One region of the Kitasatospora sp. NPDC059146 genome, then DNA from elsewhere that is predicted to be linked to it. Evidence: riboswitches for the same ligand, from Rfam matches in the RefSeq annotation. Region 1 holds a riboswitch; the other holds the start of a gene.
What was found. A riboswitch is a leader RNA that binds a small molecule or an ion and turns the genes downstream of it on or off. The one in region 1 is predicted to bind thiamine pyrophosphate.

Region 1 (10,145 bases):
TGCGGGGCGTTCCGGAAAAAGAAAAGATCCGGCCGCTGGCGACGGGGGATGCACCAGCGGCCGGACTCTTTAGACAGTAACAAGGATCCGCGCCCGCGCCAATTTCCAAGACGCCCTCCAGGCCCGGAAATTGCGGCTTCCCGGCGACAATGTGACGCGTATCACCCGGATCCTGCGCGCTTTAGTTCAGGGTGACCTGACGGTTCACCAGGTTCGCGCGGGCGCGCCGCTCCTCGGCGGTCAGCTCGGTCGGGTCGGCGAGGACGGCGGCGAGCCGCTCGCCGAACTCGGCGGCCGGCTTCTCGCAGTCGGCGGCGGTCATGGCGAGCGGGAGGTCCCACACCGGGACGGTCAGGCCGTGCGCGCGGAACGAGCCCACCAGGCGGGTGTCCGCGCCGAGCGAGGCCTCGCCGGCGGCGTTCAGCCGGGCCAGCGCGTCCAGCAGCCGCTCCTCGGGCACGGTCATCACCCAGCGCAGGTGGTTCTTGTCCGGGGTGCCGCACCAGTAGGCGGCGTCGACGCTCGCGAGCTTCTCGGTCGGGATGGCGGAGGCGTTGGCGCGCTCCAGCGAGGCGGCGACCTCGCCGGTGGCGGTCTCGGCGTCCTCCAGCCAGAACTCGAAGCCGGTGTGCACGGTGGGCGTGAACGCGGCGGAGGCGTCCAGCAGGTCCTGGAGGCGGCGGCCGCCCGGGCCGGTCCGGCGGGCCGGGACGGGGCTGCCGGGCTCGGTGGCCAGGGCCAGCTCCAGGGCGTCCGCGAGGTCGCGGCTGAGGTCGCCCGAGGAGGACTGGGTCTGCAGGCCGAGCAGGATCGAGCCGTCGGGGCGGCGCAGGGCCGGCCAGGCCAGCGGCAGCACCGTCGCCAGGGTCACCGACGGGACGTCGCCCCCGGCGCTCGCGGTCACTCCGGCGGCCAGCGTCAGCGGCACCGTGGCGGCGGGCACCAGCTCGCGCAGCGCCACCCAGTCGGCCTCGCCCGGCAGGCCCTCGAACGGGCGGTGCACCAGCTCCTGCACGGCGTGCGAGGCCTCCCGGCCGTGGCACGCCTTGTAGCGGCGGCCCGAGCCGCAGGGGCAGTCCTCGCGGGCCCCGACCACGGGGATCTCACCCGTGACGGCGGTGGTGGACTGGCGCTGCGGCGCCTTCTTGGCGGCCTTCTTGCCCATGCTGCGGCTCTCCCGGGGACGGTGGTCCTGTTTCACGGGAAGCCTACTGAGGTTCCCCCGGCGCGCGGGAACGCGCCGGGGCGGGCGCCGGTCGGACGGGTGCCGTACGCCCTGGTACCGGTCGGACGGGTGCCGCTCGGACGGCTACGCGCTGCGGGCGGTGCCGCCCCCGGTGCGCCGGGCGTGCCGGGCGCGGGCGGGCAGCGCCGCCCAGACCGTGACCTCGCCGGGCGCGTCCCGGACGCCCCAGTCGCTGGCCAGCTGGTCGACGATGGCCAGGCCGCGGCCGCCGCGCGAGGTCAGCGAGGGGCTGGCGGGCAGCGGCCGGGTGGCCGCGCCGCCGTCGGTGACCTCCAGGGTGAGCACGCCGTCGGCGTGCATCTGCCAGCGGACCAGCACACCGCCGGCCGGCTCGGCCGTGTCGTCCTCGGGCTCCCGGCCGCCCGGTGCCGGGTGCGTCCCGGAGGGGACGCCGACCAGCACCTGGTCCACCACCTCCGCCCGGGCGCCGCGGCCCAGGGCGGGCAGCGGGCCGAGCGGACGGGCGTACCGACAGGCGTTGCTCAACAGTTCGGAAAGGATCAGAACAGCATCATCGATGACCGGTTCCGGTATCTGCCGGTCACCCAGATCTCGACGCAGTCGGCGCCGTGCGACCCCGACACTCGCTGGGCCGTGCGGCACTGCCATGGTCGATGAAGTCGGCACTTCACGCGCCACCATCAACGCCACCCCCGGACCTCCTTCAGCGTATGCCGAGGGATGGATGCCCCTTGGTAATGCGTCGGAAACGACTGTCGGAGGATCCTGCGGGCCCTTTTCCGGCGGCGCGACTCAGGGTCGACAAGAGGTCATTCCGTGCTCACCCTCCGTCGCCCGATCGCAAGAATTCCGGCAATACCGTGCGCGGAAGGTTTGACTGCCGACCAGGGTGATCAGGTTTCCCCGGGTACCCGGGGCGCCCGGCCCCGGCTCAGCGGCCGAGCTGGGCCAGCACCTCGGCGGGCCTGTTGGTGATGATCGCGGAGACCCCGAGCTCCAGGCAGAGCTCGACGTCGGCCGGCTCGTCCACCGTCCACACGTGCACCTCGTGGCCCAGCTCGCGCAGCCGGGGCACCAGCTGCGGCTTGGCCTTGATCAGCTCGATGCCGGGGCCGGCGATCCGGGCCCCGCCCGGCAGCGGCTGCCCGGGGCGCAGGCGGCCCAGCAGCGGCAGCATCCGTTCGATCAGGAACACCCGCCGGTAGTCGGGCGCGGCGGCGGCCACCCGGTTCAGCGCGATCGAGGAGAAGCTCATGATCCGGGCGGACGGGCGCTCGCCGTCCGGCGCGGTGCCGATCTTGTACCGCTCCAGGGTGCGCAGCAGCTCGGCCTCGACCCGGCCGCGGAACCGCACCGGGTGCTTGGTCTCGATCGCCAGGTCCACCGGGCGGCCGCAGTCCACCACCAGTTCGAGCAGCCGCTCCAGCCGCAGCACGCCGCGCAGCTCGGGGTCGGTGCTGGGCCGGCCGGTCTTCCAGGCGCCGAAGTCGTACGCCTCCAGCTCGGCCAGCGTCATCGCGGAGACGGTGCCGCGGCCGTTCGAGACCCGGCCGATCCGGCGGTCGTGCACGCAGACCAGGTGGCCGTCGGCCGTCACCCGCACGTCGCACTCGACGGCGTCCGCGCCCTCGTCGAGCGCGCGCCGGTACGCCGCGAGGGTGTGCTCGGGCAGGGCGTGGGAGGAGCCGCGGTGGGCGATCACCTGGACGGAGGGCGTGGTGCGCGCCGCCGCCGAGGGCAGTTCTGGGCTGGTCACGGCCCCAACGATAGGGGGCGCGGGTGAACCCGGGGCGAAGCCGGTCCCAACCTGCGGGGCCGGCTCCGCCCCCGGTGCGTCAGGCCCGGGCGGTGCGGCGGGTCAACGGGGTGAGGCCCCAGGTGACCAGCGCCGGCACCAGGAAGGCGAACAGCGAGGCCGAGGTCCACTCCTGCGGGGTGAAGTGCAGGGTCCGCTGGGCCGAGGTCCAGAAGTCCACCCATCCGTCGCCCACCGCGGTCGGCGCGATCAGCTGGTAGACGGCGAAGCCCAGCACCCACGGCAGCAGCATCAGCCAGCGGGACGGTGCCCGCTCGGAGAGGTCCCAGCCGTGCCGGCCGGCGCCGAAGAAGTAGTCCACCGCCAGCACCGCCAGCAGCGGTACGAAGACCGAGCCGATCAGGCCGAGGAAGTTGCTGTAGGTGTCGGTGAACCGGTCGATGCGCAGCGCCAGCACGGTGGTCAGCACGCCGATCCCGCCGCTCAGCACCCGGCGGTCCACCCGCGGCAGCAGGTTCTGCAGCGACATCGCGGTCGAGTAGACGTTGGCGAAGGACTGGTCGGTCTCGCGCAGCACCAGCACCAGGAGGAACAGCCAGCCGGCCCAGACACCGAGGAAGGAGTCGAAGATCCGGCTCGGGTCGCCGTCGGACTGGAGCAGCGCCATCAGGCCCAGCACGTAGCACCAGACCTGGGCGACGGTGTAGCCGGAGAAGCTGCCCCAGAAGGCCGACTTCGGGCTGCGCGAGTGCCGGGTGTAGTCGGCGGCCATCGGGACGAAGGAGATCGACACCGCGATCATCGCGTCGGTGGCGCCCAGGAAGCCGTGCCAGTTGCCCGCGCCCGGGTCCGGCACGCCCTGGCGGCCCAGCTGGACGGTGAAGTACACCATCGCGACCGCGACCGCCCCGGCCACGAAGCGGCGCAGCACCGCGATCGAGCCCAGCGGCCAGATCGTCAGCGCGGTGGTCAGCGCGCCCGCGAGCAGCACGAACAGCCAGCGGTAGTCGCTGGTGTGGGCGACGGTCTGGGCGCCCGCCGCGATGGTCAGCAGCTCGAACACGCCCCAGCCGACGCACTGGACGATGTTCAGCACGGTCGGCAGGTAGGACAGCCGGGTGCCGAACAGGCCGCGCAGGTTGGCCATCGCCGGGGCGCCGGTGCGGGCCCCGATCAGCGCGGCGACGCCGAGCATCGCGGTGCCGACCGCCGTACCGGTCACGATCGCCGTCACCGCGGCGGCCAGCGACAGCTCGCTGCCCTTCTCGCCGAGCACGGTCGCGGCGGTGGAGAAGCCGATCAGGCTGACGCCGAGGTTCATCCACAGCGCGAAGTGGTCCCGGAAGCGCAGGGTGCGCGGCGGCTCGGTGTCCAGGACCAGCGGTGCCTCGACGCGGTGGTCCAGCAGCGCGGCGCCGGCGCCGGCCGGGTCCGGCGGGAAATCCTTGGACGCGGGCGCGCCCGGAGAAGAGGATGGCGAAGCAGGCGGCATGGCCGATACTCCCTACGCCGGCATTACCCGGACAGGTTCCGGCGGTCAGCGCCCCCTCGACGGTCCGCCGGTCACTGGCCTGGCGTACGGTCGACATGCGCACTCTCAGCCTGGTCGGTCCAAGCTCCCGCGTGTCAGTTTGGAGCGACAGGCTAACCGGCACGGGTACGAACGCCAAAGGCCACGGGGTGCGCGGTCCGCATCGCGGGACGCCGGGCGGGGGTGGGGAGCCCCGGTTGTCGGTGGCGGCTAAGGATTCTTATGAGTTATTCAGAGGGGTCCTTACGGCAATCGAATCGCCGGTGCGAAAAACTATGGTCCTTGGTTCTGTCAGCTATGGAGGTCGTCCGTGAGCACCGAGCGCGAGGTTGGGCCCATCGGGCCGCAGGGGGAGCAGCCCGCGGGGGCCCCGGAGGCGGCGGGTGCCGTTCCCGACGGCACCGCTCAGGGCGGCCACAAGCCGACCATGGCCTTCAGCCGGGTTCCCGAGCCGAAGGACGAACCGGTGGACAACCCGGTGGCCGGGCCGGTGGACGGGTCGGCCGACGCCGCCCCGGCCGACAGCGGGCACCAGCCGACCATGGCGTTCGGCCGGGTCCCGGAGCCGGCCGCCGCGAGCGCGGCGGCCGAGGCCGCCCCGGCGGAGGGCGGGCACCAGCCGACCGTCGCCTTCACCAAGGTGCCCGCGCCGGAGGCCCCGGCCGCGCCGGCCGCGCCCGCCGTCGAGGAGCCCGCCGTCGACCCGGCCACCGGCTACATCGACGCCCCGCCGCCGGTCCTGCCGCCCGCGCCGCCCGCCCCGGCCCCGGTCGCCGCCGCTCCGGCCGCGCCCGCCCTGCCGCCGGGCACCCCGGGCACCAACCCGTACGCGACCCCGACCCACGGCGTGCCCGCCGCCGGCGCCCACGAGGGCTACGGCGTCCCGGCCGCCAACGCCCAGGAGCCGTACGGCGCCCCGGCCGCCGGTGCGCCCGTCGCGCCCGGCGCACCCGGTCACCACCCCTTCGGCGCCGGCCAGCCGCTCGGCGGCTGGGGCGGCGGCCACGACGCCGGCGCGGGCCACCCCGGCGGCCCCGGCGGTCCGTTCGGGTACCCCGCCGAGTACCCCGGCGGCCCGGGCGGCCACGGCCCGCGCAAGAAGCGCGGCGGCCTGGTGGCCCTGCTCGCGGCCGTCGCGCTGGTCGCCGGCATCGCGGGCGGCGCGGTCGGTGTGGTCGCCAGCGACCACGCGGGCAGCAGCAGCTCGGCGGACGACCACCGCAGCACCACCGTCCAGGCCAGCAACACCCAGAAGAACGAGCCCGTCCCCGGGTCGATCGCCGCCATCGCCCAGAAGGCGCTGCCCAGCGTCGTCACCATCAAGGCGCAGAACAGCACCGAGTCGGGTACCGGCACCGGCTTCGTCTTCGACACCGAGGGCCACATCCTCACCAACAACCACGTGGTCGCGCCGGCCCTCAACGGCGGCAAACTGACCGTCAAGTTCGCCGACGGCACCTCCTACACCGCCTCGGTGCTGGGCCACGCCGAGGGCTACGACGTCGCCGTGGTCAAGATCGACAACCCGCCGAAGAGCAAGCTGTCGCCGCTGCCGCTGGCCGACTCCGACAAGGTCAACGTCGGTGACGCCACCGTCGCGATCGGTGCGCCGTACGGCCTGGAGTCCACCGTCACCAGCGGCATCGTCAGCGCCAAGGACCGCCCGGTCGCCTCCGGCGACGAGACCGGCTCGCAGGCCTCGTACATGAACGCCCTGCAGACCGACGCCTCGATCAACCCCGGCAACTCCGGCGGCCCGCTGCTGGACTCCAGCGGCGCGGTGATCGGCATCAACTCGGCGATCCAGTCCAACGCCTCCGCCAACGGCCGGGCCGGCAGCATCGGCCTGGGCTTCGCCATCCCGATCAACCAGGCCAAGTGGGTCGCGGACACCCTGATCAAGACCGGCAAGCCGGTCTACGCCAAGCTCGACGTGCTGCGCAACGACGACTACAAGGGCGACGGCGCGCAGATCCAGACCAAGGACGTCCAGGGCCAGCCCGCCGTCACCCCCGGCGGCGCGGCCGACAAGGCCGGCCTCAAGCCGGGCGACGTGATCACCAAGCTCGGCGGCGCGCCGATCGAGAACGGTCCCGCCCTGGTCAGCCGGATCTGGACGCACAAGCCGGGCGAGACCGTCGACGTCGAGTACACCCGCAACGGCCAGACCATGACCACCAAGGTCACGCTCGGCCAGCGGGACGGCGATCAGTGACCCCCCGGGCCCGCGGAATCGTGTGCGCCGAAGGCCGTCGGACCCGTTAGGCTGACCTCCGCCTGGAGAGCTGCCCGAGCGGCCTAAGGGAACAGTCTTGAAAACTGTCGTGGCGTGACCCGTCACCGTGGGTTCGAATCCCACGCTCTCCGCCGGTAGGAGAAAACACCTGCTCAGGGCGGGTGCCGAGATCGTTTCGGCACCCGCCCTCGGTGTTTTCCGGGGCGGGCCGGCGGCGGGCCGGCGGTGGGCCGACGCGGGGTCGCGGCCGGGCCGGCGGCCGGGGGTTGACCCTGACACAGGGGGAGACGGTGGAGTGGGAGCACCATGTTGAACATCGGAGACTTCGCCGTCCACGGCCGGGTGTCGGTGCGGATGCTGCGCCACTACGACGCGATCGGCCTGCTCACACCCGCCAGGGTGGACCCGGCCACCGGGTACCGCTCCTACGAGGCGGGCCAACTCGCCCGGCTGAACCGGGTGATCGCGCTCAAGGAGCTCGGCTTCACGCTGCAGCAGGTGCGGGCCGTGCTGGACGAGCACCCGGACCCGGCCGAGCTGCGCGGGATGCTGCGGTTGCGGCGGGCCCAGCTCGCCGAGGCGATCGCGGCGGACGAGCAGCGGCTGGCCCGGGTGGAGGCGAGGCTCCGGACGATCGAGAGTGAGGGGAACATGTTCGAGCACGATGTCGTGGTGAAGCCCGTTCCGTCCGTGCGGGTGGCCCAACTGAGCGGTGTGGCGGCGAGTTACGCGCCGGAGGACATCACCCCGGTGATCGGCCCGCTCTTCGACGAGCTGTGCCGACGGGTGGAGCAGGCCGGGATCGAGGTGGTCGGGCCGTCCGTCGCCCGGTACGAGGACGGGCCGGAGGGCGACGGTTCGGTGGTCGTCCGGGTGGCCCTCCAGGTCGCGCCGTCCGTGCGGGCCGGCCGGGACGACATCGAGGTGGTCGACCTGGCGCCGATCGAGGAGGCGGTGACCATCGTCCACCGCGGCTCGATGGACGACGCGATGGGCAGCTTCCAGGCCCTGGCCCGCTACATCGACCAGAACGGCTACCGCTCGACCGGCTACGCCCGGGAGCGCTACATGGAGACCCCGGCCGACCGGTCCGGCTGGGTCGTCGAGTTCCAGGAACCGGTGGTCCGCAGGTAGCGGCCGCCGCTTGCCCTCGACCAGGTCGAGGGTCCTAGCGTCACCCGGCATGACCACCGCGACCTCCGCCGGGACGGCCCGGCGCACCGCCCTGCCCCGGCCGTACCTGCTCTGGCTGGCCGGGGCCCAGGCCGGGCTGCTGGGTGACGCCGCGCTGTCCTTCGCCCTCGGCTGGGCCGCCTCCGGGTACGGCGGCGGGGCGGCCGGGCTGGTGCTGACGGCGGTCACCGTGCCCCGTACGGTGCTGGTCCTGCTGGGTGGGGCGGTGGCGGACCGGTTCGGCGCCCGCCGGGTGATGCTCGTCGGGGACGCGGTGATGCTGGTGGTGACCGCCGCACTGGCGCTCGCGGTGGCCGGCGGCCGGGGCGCGCCGCTGTGGCTGCTGGTCGGGGCGGCCGTGGCGACCGGGGCGGTCGACGCGTTCCACCTCCCGGCGAGCGGCTCGATGCCGCGCCGGCTGGTGCCCGCGGACCGGCTGCCCCGGGCGCTCGCGCTGCGGCAGGCCGGCGGGCAGTGCGCGGTGCTGCTCGGGGCGCCGCTGGGCGGCCTGCTGGTCGCCGGGGGCGGGCTCGCGGGCGCGGCGGCGGCGGACGCGGTGAGCTTCGCGGTCGTCCTGCTGGTCCTGCTGCGGGTCCGGCCGGACCGGGAGGGGCCCGGTCCGGCTCCCGCCGCCGCCCCGGTGGGCCTGCTGCGGGAGGCGGGGGCGGGCGTCCGGCTGGCCCTGGGGGATCCGCTGCTGCGGGCCGCGCTGCTGCTGACCGGGGCCGCCGCGGGGGCGCTGCTGCCCGTGGTCTCGCTGCTCGGCCCGCTGCTCGCCCGGGCACACGGCTGGGCGGCGGGCACCGCCGGACTGGTGACCGCCGGTCAGGCGGCGGGGGTGCTCGCGGTGGCGGCGGCGGTCGCCTGGCGCGGCGGGCTGCCCCGGCCGGGGGTCGGGGCGGCCGCCGGGCTCTGCACGGCCTCGGCGGGCACCGTGCTGCTGGCGCTGTCCGGCGGTCCGGGGGCGGCGGTGGTCGGCAGCACGGTGGTGGGCCTCGGCTCCGGACTGTTCGCCTGCCACCTCGGGCCGCTGGTGCTCGGCGGTGCCCCGGACTCCCATCTCTCCCGGGTGCAGGCCCTGTTGACGCTGGTGCAGAGCCTCGCCCTGGTGCTGTCCACCGGGCTGCTCGGGACGGCCGCGGACGCGACGGGGGCCGTCCCGCCCGCCCTGCTCTGCGCCCTCGCCACCGGGGCGGCCGGGCTGGCGGCCCTCGCCACCCCGGTGCTGCGCCGGGCCTGACCGACCGGCACCGCCGGTCGGCGGGACACGGGCCGGCGGCCGGTGGCCGGTGCCGAGGCCCACTTGCCCGGCTCCGGGCCTCGGGGCAGAGTGCGGAGGTGGCGGCGGCGCGGTGGTGACTGGAGGCGGCGATGAGTGATCTGACGGACCGACTGGCGCTGGGCCTCCCGGCGGAGGCGGTGGTGGTGGATCCGGACGTGACCGCCGCCTACAGCCACGACATGGCGGGCTTCTGCGCCGCCGGGACGCCCGCCGTGGTGGTCTTCCCGGAGACGGTCGAGCAGGTGCAGCACGTGCTGCGCACCGCGACCGAGCTGCGGGTGCCGGTGGTGCCGCAGGGGGCCCGGACCGGGTTGTCGGGGGCGGCGAACGCCGTCGACGGCTGCGTCGTGCTGTCGCTGGTGAAGCTGAACCGGATCCTGGAGATCGACCCGGTGAACCGGGTGGCGGTGGTCGAGCCGGGCGTGGTGAACGCGGAACTGTCGCGCGCGGTCGAGGAGTTGGGTCTCTGCTACCCGCCGGACCCGTCCAGCTGGGAGTCCTGCACGATCGGCGGCAACATCGGCACCGGCGCGGGCGGGCTCTGCTGCGTGAAGTACGGCGTCACCAGCGAGTACGTGCTCGGGCTGGACGTGGTGCTGGCGGACGGCCGGCTGCTGTCCACCGGGCGCCGCACGGCCAAGGGAGTGGCCGGGTACGACCTGACCCGGCTGTTCGTCGGCTCGGAGGGCACCCTCGGGGTGGTGGTCCGGGCGGTGCTGGCGCTGCGGCCCGCGCCGGAGCCGCAGCTGGCGCTGGCGGCGGAGTTCCCCAGCGCGGACGCGGCGGGGGCGGCGGTCTGCGCGGTGATGGAGCGCGGGCTGACCCCGTCGCTGATGGAGCTGATGGACGCGGTCTCCGTCCGGGCCGTCAACGAGCTGGGGCAGATGGGGCTGCCGGAGTCGACCCGGGCGCTACTGCTGGTGGCCTTCGACGGGCCGGACCGGGAGGCCGGGCTGGCCC
Region 2 (5,983 bases), on a different contig from region 1:
GCCGTGCCGGCGGCAGGCGTCGGCGAAGACCTCCAGCGCCGCCAGCTCCTGCTTGGCCTCCAGGCCCTTGTCACGGAGCTGGACGATGTCCACCCCGCCGGCCAGCGCCGCGTCCAGGAACTCGGCCAGGTCGCCCTGCTCGCGCCGGGCGTCGGTGCACAGGTAGAGCCGGGCGTCGGCCAGGCGGGCCCGCAGCGTGTCCGCCGCCATCAGATCAGCATCGCCTGGGCGCGGCGCTTGACCTCGGTGCCGCGGTTCTCCCGGAGCGCCTGGATCGGGCTGCCGGGCAGCGACGGGTCCTCGGTGAAGAGCCACTCCAGGATCTCCACGTCGTTGTACCCGCAGTCCCGCAGGACGGTCAGGGTGCCGGACAGGTGCTTGACCAGCCCCTGGCCGTCGATGAACGCCGCCGGGACCTGCAGCGACTTGTTCGGCCCGCGCCGGACGGCGATCAGGCCACCGTTCTTGACCAGGTCACGCACTTCGGTGACCCGGACCCCCCACTGCTCCGAGATGTCGGGCAGGTACACCCACTCGGTGACCAGGGCTTCAATCTTGCTTTCGATCTCACTCACGCCACCAGACTGCCACCTCCGCGGCCCGCCGCGCACCAAGTGCTACCCGGCGACGGCTCCCTTGAGCGCCACCGAGGGGTCCGCGGCGAGCGCCCGGTCGAGCACCGCACCGCGTTCGATCAGCTTCCGGCCCTGGGTGAGGTCGCGCGGCCGGTCCACGGCCAGCAGCGCGCTCGGCACCCCGTCGCGCAGCCAGAGCACCGACCACGCGGACTCCTGCGGGCTGCCGCGCCACAGCAGTTCGTCGCCCTCGGCGTGCCGGCCGGCGTACTGGACCATCCGCCCGAACTGCTCGGACCAGAAGTACGGCACCGGGTCGTACGGCGTGTCCGCCCCGAGCACGGCGGCGGCCGCGGCGGAGCCGGACTGCAGCGCGTGGTCCCAGTGCTGGACGGCCAGCCGGGCGCCGGAGCGCGCCGAGGGGTAGCTGACGCAGTCCCCGGCCGCGAACACCCCGGGCAGGCCGGTGCGCAGCCGCCCGTCCACCACGACCGCGCCGGAGGCGTCCAGCTCGACGCCCGAGCCGGCCAGCCAGCCGGTCGCGGGCCGGGCGCCGATGCCGACCACCACCTCGTCGGCGGGCAGGTGGGAGCCGTCGGCCAGCAGCACCGCCCCCGGCTCGACGGCGGCCACCCCGACCCCGCAGCGCAGGTCGACCCCGGCCTCGGCGTACCAGGCGGCCATCGCCGAGCCGACCCCGGTCGGCAGCGCGCCCGGCACCGGCGCCGGACCGGCCTCGACCACGGTGACCTCGCAGCCGGCCTGCCGCGCGGCGGTGGACACCTCGGCGCCGATCCAGCCCGCGCCGACCAGCACCAGCCGCAGGCCGGGGCGCAGCAGCGCGCGCAGCGCCAGGGCGTCGTCCAGGGTGTGCAGCAGATGGGCGCGCTCGGCTCCGGGCAGGGCGCGCGGGGTGGCGCCGGTGGCGATCACCAGCGCGTCGTACGGGAGGTCCCCGCCGTCGGTGTGCAGCACGCCGGGGGCGAGCCCGGTGGCCCGGCGGCCGGTGAGCAGCTCGATACCGAGCCGCCCGTAGTCGATGTCCAGGGTGGTGGCGTCGGCCTTGCCGAGCAGCACGTCCTTGGAGAGCGGCGGCCGGTCGTACGGCGCGTGCCGCTCCTCGCCGACCAGGACGATCCGCCCCCGCCAGCCGCCCTGCCGCAGCTGCAGGGCGCACTGCGCCCCGGCCAGCCCGGCCCCGACGACGACGACCACCCGATCCGTTCCGCTCAGCTCTGCCACGCCCGTCACTGTACCCAGCGCCGCTGAACCGGCTCTGAGCCGCTCATCCGCGGAGCCGGGCGGGCGGCCCCGTCTCACGCCTCGCACGGCCCTTCGGGCGGGCCGATCCCCGGAGTTAAGGTGGACGCACCACACGGGAGCCCGGCGGACCGGGCTGAGAGGCGGGCTGGCACGGCCTGCGACCGTCCGAACCTGATCCGGGTCATACCGGCGAAGGGAGAAGAGCAGCTTTGTCACGCATGCCATCGGGCAGCCGCGCCGACGTGCTGGTGATCGGCGGGGGCGTCATCGGCCTCGCGGTCGCCTGGCGCGCCGCGCAACGCGGGCTGCGGAACGTGATCGTGGTCGACCCCGGCCACGGCCGGGGGGCGGCCGGGGTCGCCGCCGGGATGCTCGCCCCGGTCACCGAGCTGCAGTACGGCGAGGAGCCGCTGCTGCACCTGGGGACGGCCTCCAACCGGCGGTACGAGTCCTTCGCCGCCGAGCTCACCGAGGCCAGCGGCGGCCTGGACACCGGCTACCGCCGGTGCGGCACCATCGCCGTCGCGCTGGACTCCGACGACCGCGCGGAACTGCGCGAACTGCACGCCTTCCACCTGCGGCTGGGCCTGGACTCCAGCTGGCTGACCGGCCGGGAGGCCCGCCGACTGGAGCCGATGCTCGCCCCCGGCGTGCGCGGCGGCCTGCACGTCGCGGACGACCACCAGGTGGATCCGCGCCGGCTGCTCACCGCCCTGGTCGCCGCCTGCGAGCGGGCCGGCGTCCGGCTGCACCGGGCCGAGGCCGTCGAGCTGCTGGTGGACGGCGGCCGCGCGGTCGGCGCCCGGCTGGACGACGGGGAGTCCCTGGCCGCCGAGCAGGTGGTCCTCGCCGCCGGCCCGCACAGCCACCGGCTGCCCGGCCTGCCCGAGGGCGTACTGCCCGCGGTACGCCCGGTGAAGGGGCAGATCGTCCGGCTGCACGTCCCGGAGGCCTACCGGCCGTTCCTGTCCCGCAACGTCCGCGCGGTGGTGCGCGGGCAGCACCTGTACCTCGTCCCCCGGGAGAACGGCGAGCTGGTGATCGGCGCGACCACCGAGGAACAGGGCTACGACACCACCGTCACCGCCGGCGGGGTGTACGAACTCCTGCGCGACGCCCACGAGTTGGTACCGGGTATCACCGAACTCCCGCTGCGCGAGACCTCCGCCGGGCTGCGCCCCGGCTCGCCGGACAACGCCCCGCTGCTGGGCCCGACCGCACTGCCCGGACTGGTCGCCGCCACCGGCCACTACCGCAACGGCGTGCTGCTCACCCCGGTCACCGCCGACCTGCTCGCCGACTACCTGGCGACCGGCGAAGTCCCCGACCTGGCACGGCCGTTCACGCCGACCCGGTTCTCCCCCGAAACCCCCGTCGCGAAGGCCTGCGCATGACCGAGACCGCCCCGAACGAGACCGCCCCGAACGAGATCGCCCTGACCGTCAACGGCGAGCCCCGCCGGGTGCCCGCCGCCACCACCCTCGCCGCACTGGTGGCCACCGTCAGCGCCGCCAACACCGGCGTCGCCGCCGCCCTCAACGAGGCCGTGGTGCCGCGCGGTTCGTGGCCCGGGACGACGCTGGGCAGCGGCGACCGGATCGAGATCCTGACCGCCGTCCAGGGAGGCTGAACCATGGCCGACGACCTGCTGACCATCGCCGGGACGACCTTCTCCTCCCGGCTCATCATGGGCACCGGCGGCGCGCCGAGCCTGGAGGTCCTGGAGCGCGCCCTGCTCGTCTCCGGCACCGAACTGACCACCGTGGCCATGCGCCGGGTGAACGCGAGCACCCAGGGCTCCGTCCTGGACGTGCTGACCCGCAACGGCATCCGGGTGCTGCCCAACACGGCCGGCTGCTTCACCGCCGGCGAGGCGGTGCTGACCGCCCGGCTGGCCCGCGAGGCGCTCGGCACGGACTGGGTGAAGCTGGAGGTGATCGCCGACGAGCGGACCCTGCTGCCGGACCCGATCGAGACCCTGGAGGCCGCCGAGACGCTGGTCGACGACGGCTTCACGGTGCTCCCGTACACCAACGACGACCCGGTGCTGGCCCGCAAGTTGGAGGACGTCGGCTGTGCGGCGATCATGCCGCTGGGCTCGCCGATCGGCTCCGGGCTGGGCATCCGCAACCCGCACAACTTCCAGCTGATCGTGGAGAGTGCGGGCGTCCCGGTGATCCTGGACGCGGGCGCCGGCACCGCCTCCGACGTCGCGCTGGCGATGGAACTGGGCTGCGCAGCGGTGATGCTCGCCTCCGCGGTGACCCGGGCCCAGGACCCGGTGCTGATGGCCGAGGCGATGCGGCACGCCGCCGAGGCGGGCCGGCTCGCCCACCGGGCCGGCCGCATCCCGCGCCGCTTCCACGCCGAGGCCTCCTCGGCGATGGCCGGCCGCGCCGACCTGGACACCCGCGAGCGGCCCGCGTTCTGAACCCGTCGCGGATGTCACAAGCCGGTCCCGGAGGCGGTGTCCGCCGGGACCGGCCCCCGCCCGCCGCACTAGACTCCCCCGAGTGGACATGGCACTGCACGACCCCCTGATCGGCACCGTGCTCGACAACCGGTACCGGGTCGAGCAGCGCATCGCGACCGGCGGGATGTCCACCGTGTACCGGGCCACCGACACCCGGCTGGACCGGGTGGTCGCCCTCAAGGTGATGCACCCCCAGCTCGCCGGGGACGAGGGCTTCACCGCCCGCTTCATCCGCGAGGCCAAGGCGGTCGCCAAGCTCACCCACCCCAACGTGGTCAACGTCTTCGACCAGGGCGCGGACGGCGGAAACGTTTTCCTCGCCATGGAGTACGTGCCCGGCCGCACCCTGCGCGACCTGCTGCGCGACCGCGGCGCGCTGTCCGTCCGGGCCGCGCTGGACGTGCTGGAGCCGGTGCTCGCCGCCCTCGGCGCCGCCCACCGGGCCGGGCTGGTCCACCGGGACGTCAAGCCGGAGAACGTGCTGATCACCGGGAGCGGCCTGGTCAAGGTCGCCGACTTCGGCCTGGTCCGGGTGCTGGGCAGCGCCGACGGCGCGCCCACCTCGACCAGCACCGCCACCGGCGGCACCGTCATGGGCACGGTCTCCTACCTGGCCCCCGAGCAGATCCTCCCGGACGCCCCCACCGACCAGCGGGTGGACGTCTACGCGGCCGGCATCCTGCTGTACGAGATGCTCACCGGCCGCCGCCCGCACACCGGCGACAACCCCGTCCAGGTCATGTACAAGCACCTGCACGAGGACGTCCCCGCCCCCTCGCTGACCGCCCCCGCCGTCGCCCCGGCGCTGGACGCCATAGTGGCCGGCGCCTGCGCCCGGGCCGCCGACGCCCGCCCGTACGACGCGGTGGAGCTGCTCGCCGCCCTCCAGCGGGTCCGCCGCACGCTCACCCCGGAGGAGCTGGACGCCGAGCCGCCGGCCTCCACCCACCCCAGCCCGCGCTACCCGACCAGCGAGCCGACCTCGGTGATCCAGCCGCTCCCCGGGCCCGCCGACGCCCCGCCGGCCGAGCGCACCAGCGTGCTGGAGGTGCCGGCCGAGCTGATGGACCAGCTGCTGGTCGAGCCCCGCCCGTACGACGAGCCGACCCCGGTCAGGACCCGTCGGCCCGGCCGACCGCGCCGGCTCCCGCGCAAGCCGCTGCTCTGGGCGGCCGCGCTGACCGCCCTGGTGCTGGCGGTCGGCGGGGTCACCTACGGGATCTCCGAGGGGCTGTACGGCGCGGTGCCGAGCGTGCTCGGCAAGGACCGCTCGCAGGCACAGCGGGTCCTGGACGGCGAGGGCATGCACGGCCGCTTCGTGGAGGTGTTCAGCGAGTCCGTCCCGGCCGGGCAGGTGATCTCCACCGATCCCGGGGTGGGCGCGCGCACCCGCAAGAGCGACCCGGTGACGGTCACCCTCTCCAAGGGCCCCAAGCGGATCGCCGTGCCGGACGTCACCGGCAGGAGCGCGGACGACGCGGCCGCCGCGCTGGCCGGCGCCCAGCTGACCAGGGGCGGGGTGACCCAGACCTACAACGACACCGTGCCGGAGGGCTCGGTGATCAGCAGCACGCCGGCCGCCGGGCAGCAGCTGCCGGAGAACGCCGCGGTCTCGCTGGTGGTCAGCAAGGGCATGGTGCCGGTCCCGGACGTCACCGGGATGGCCCGGGAC

Region 2: it holds a riboswitch for thiamine pyrophosphate, as region 1 does, so the genes downstream of both, thiO (glycine oxidase ThiO) here and ACFXPX_RS09915 (purine-cytosine permease family protein) in region 1, are expected to answer to the same signal.

What each region holds. Positions count from the first base shown of each region.
Region 1 covers NZ_JBHZCY010000016.1:25,673-35,817, forward strand. The annotation lists gene ACFXPX_RS09900 (DUF5926 family protein) at 182-1,165, opposite strand; gene ACFXPX_RS09905 (ATP-binding protein) at 1,310-1,897, opposite strand; gene ACFXPX_RS09910 (glycerophosphodiester phosphodiesterase) at 2,139-2,963, opposite strand; gene ACFXPX_RS09915 (purine-cytosine permease family protein) at 3,043-4,455, opposite strand; TPP riboswitch at 4,448-4,596, opposite strand; gene ACFXPX_RS09920 (S1C family serine protease) at 4,805-6,709, shown strand; tRNA gene ACFXPX_RS09925 (tRNA-Ser) at 6,774-6,861, shown strand; gene ACFXPX_RS09930 (MerR family transcriptional regulator) at 7,037-7,864, shown strand; gene ACFXPX_RS09935 (MFS transporter) at 7,914-9,143, shown strand; gene ACFXPX_RS09940 (FAD-binding oxidoreductase) at 9,275-10,145, shown strand, end outside.
Region 2 covers NZ_JBHZCY010000231.1:154-6,136, forward strand. The annotation lists partial or broken gene ACFXPX_RS43165 (thiamine phosphate synthase) at 1-210, opposite strand, end outside; gene ACFXPX_RS43170 (Rv2175c family DNA-binding protein) at 210-575, opposite strand; gene ACFXPX_RS43175 (NAD(P)/FAD-dependent oxidoreductase) at 618-1,817, opposite strand; TPP riboswitch at 1,941-2,053, shown strand; gene thiO (glycine oxidase ThiO) at 2,057-3,232, shown strand; gene thiS (sulfur carrier protein ThiS) at 3,229-3,468, shown strand; gene ACFXPX_RS43190 (thiazole synthase) at 3,472-4,269, shown strand; gene pknB (Stk1 family PASTA domain-containing Ser/Thr kinase) at 4,358-5,983, shown strand, end outside.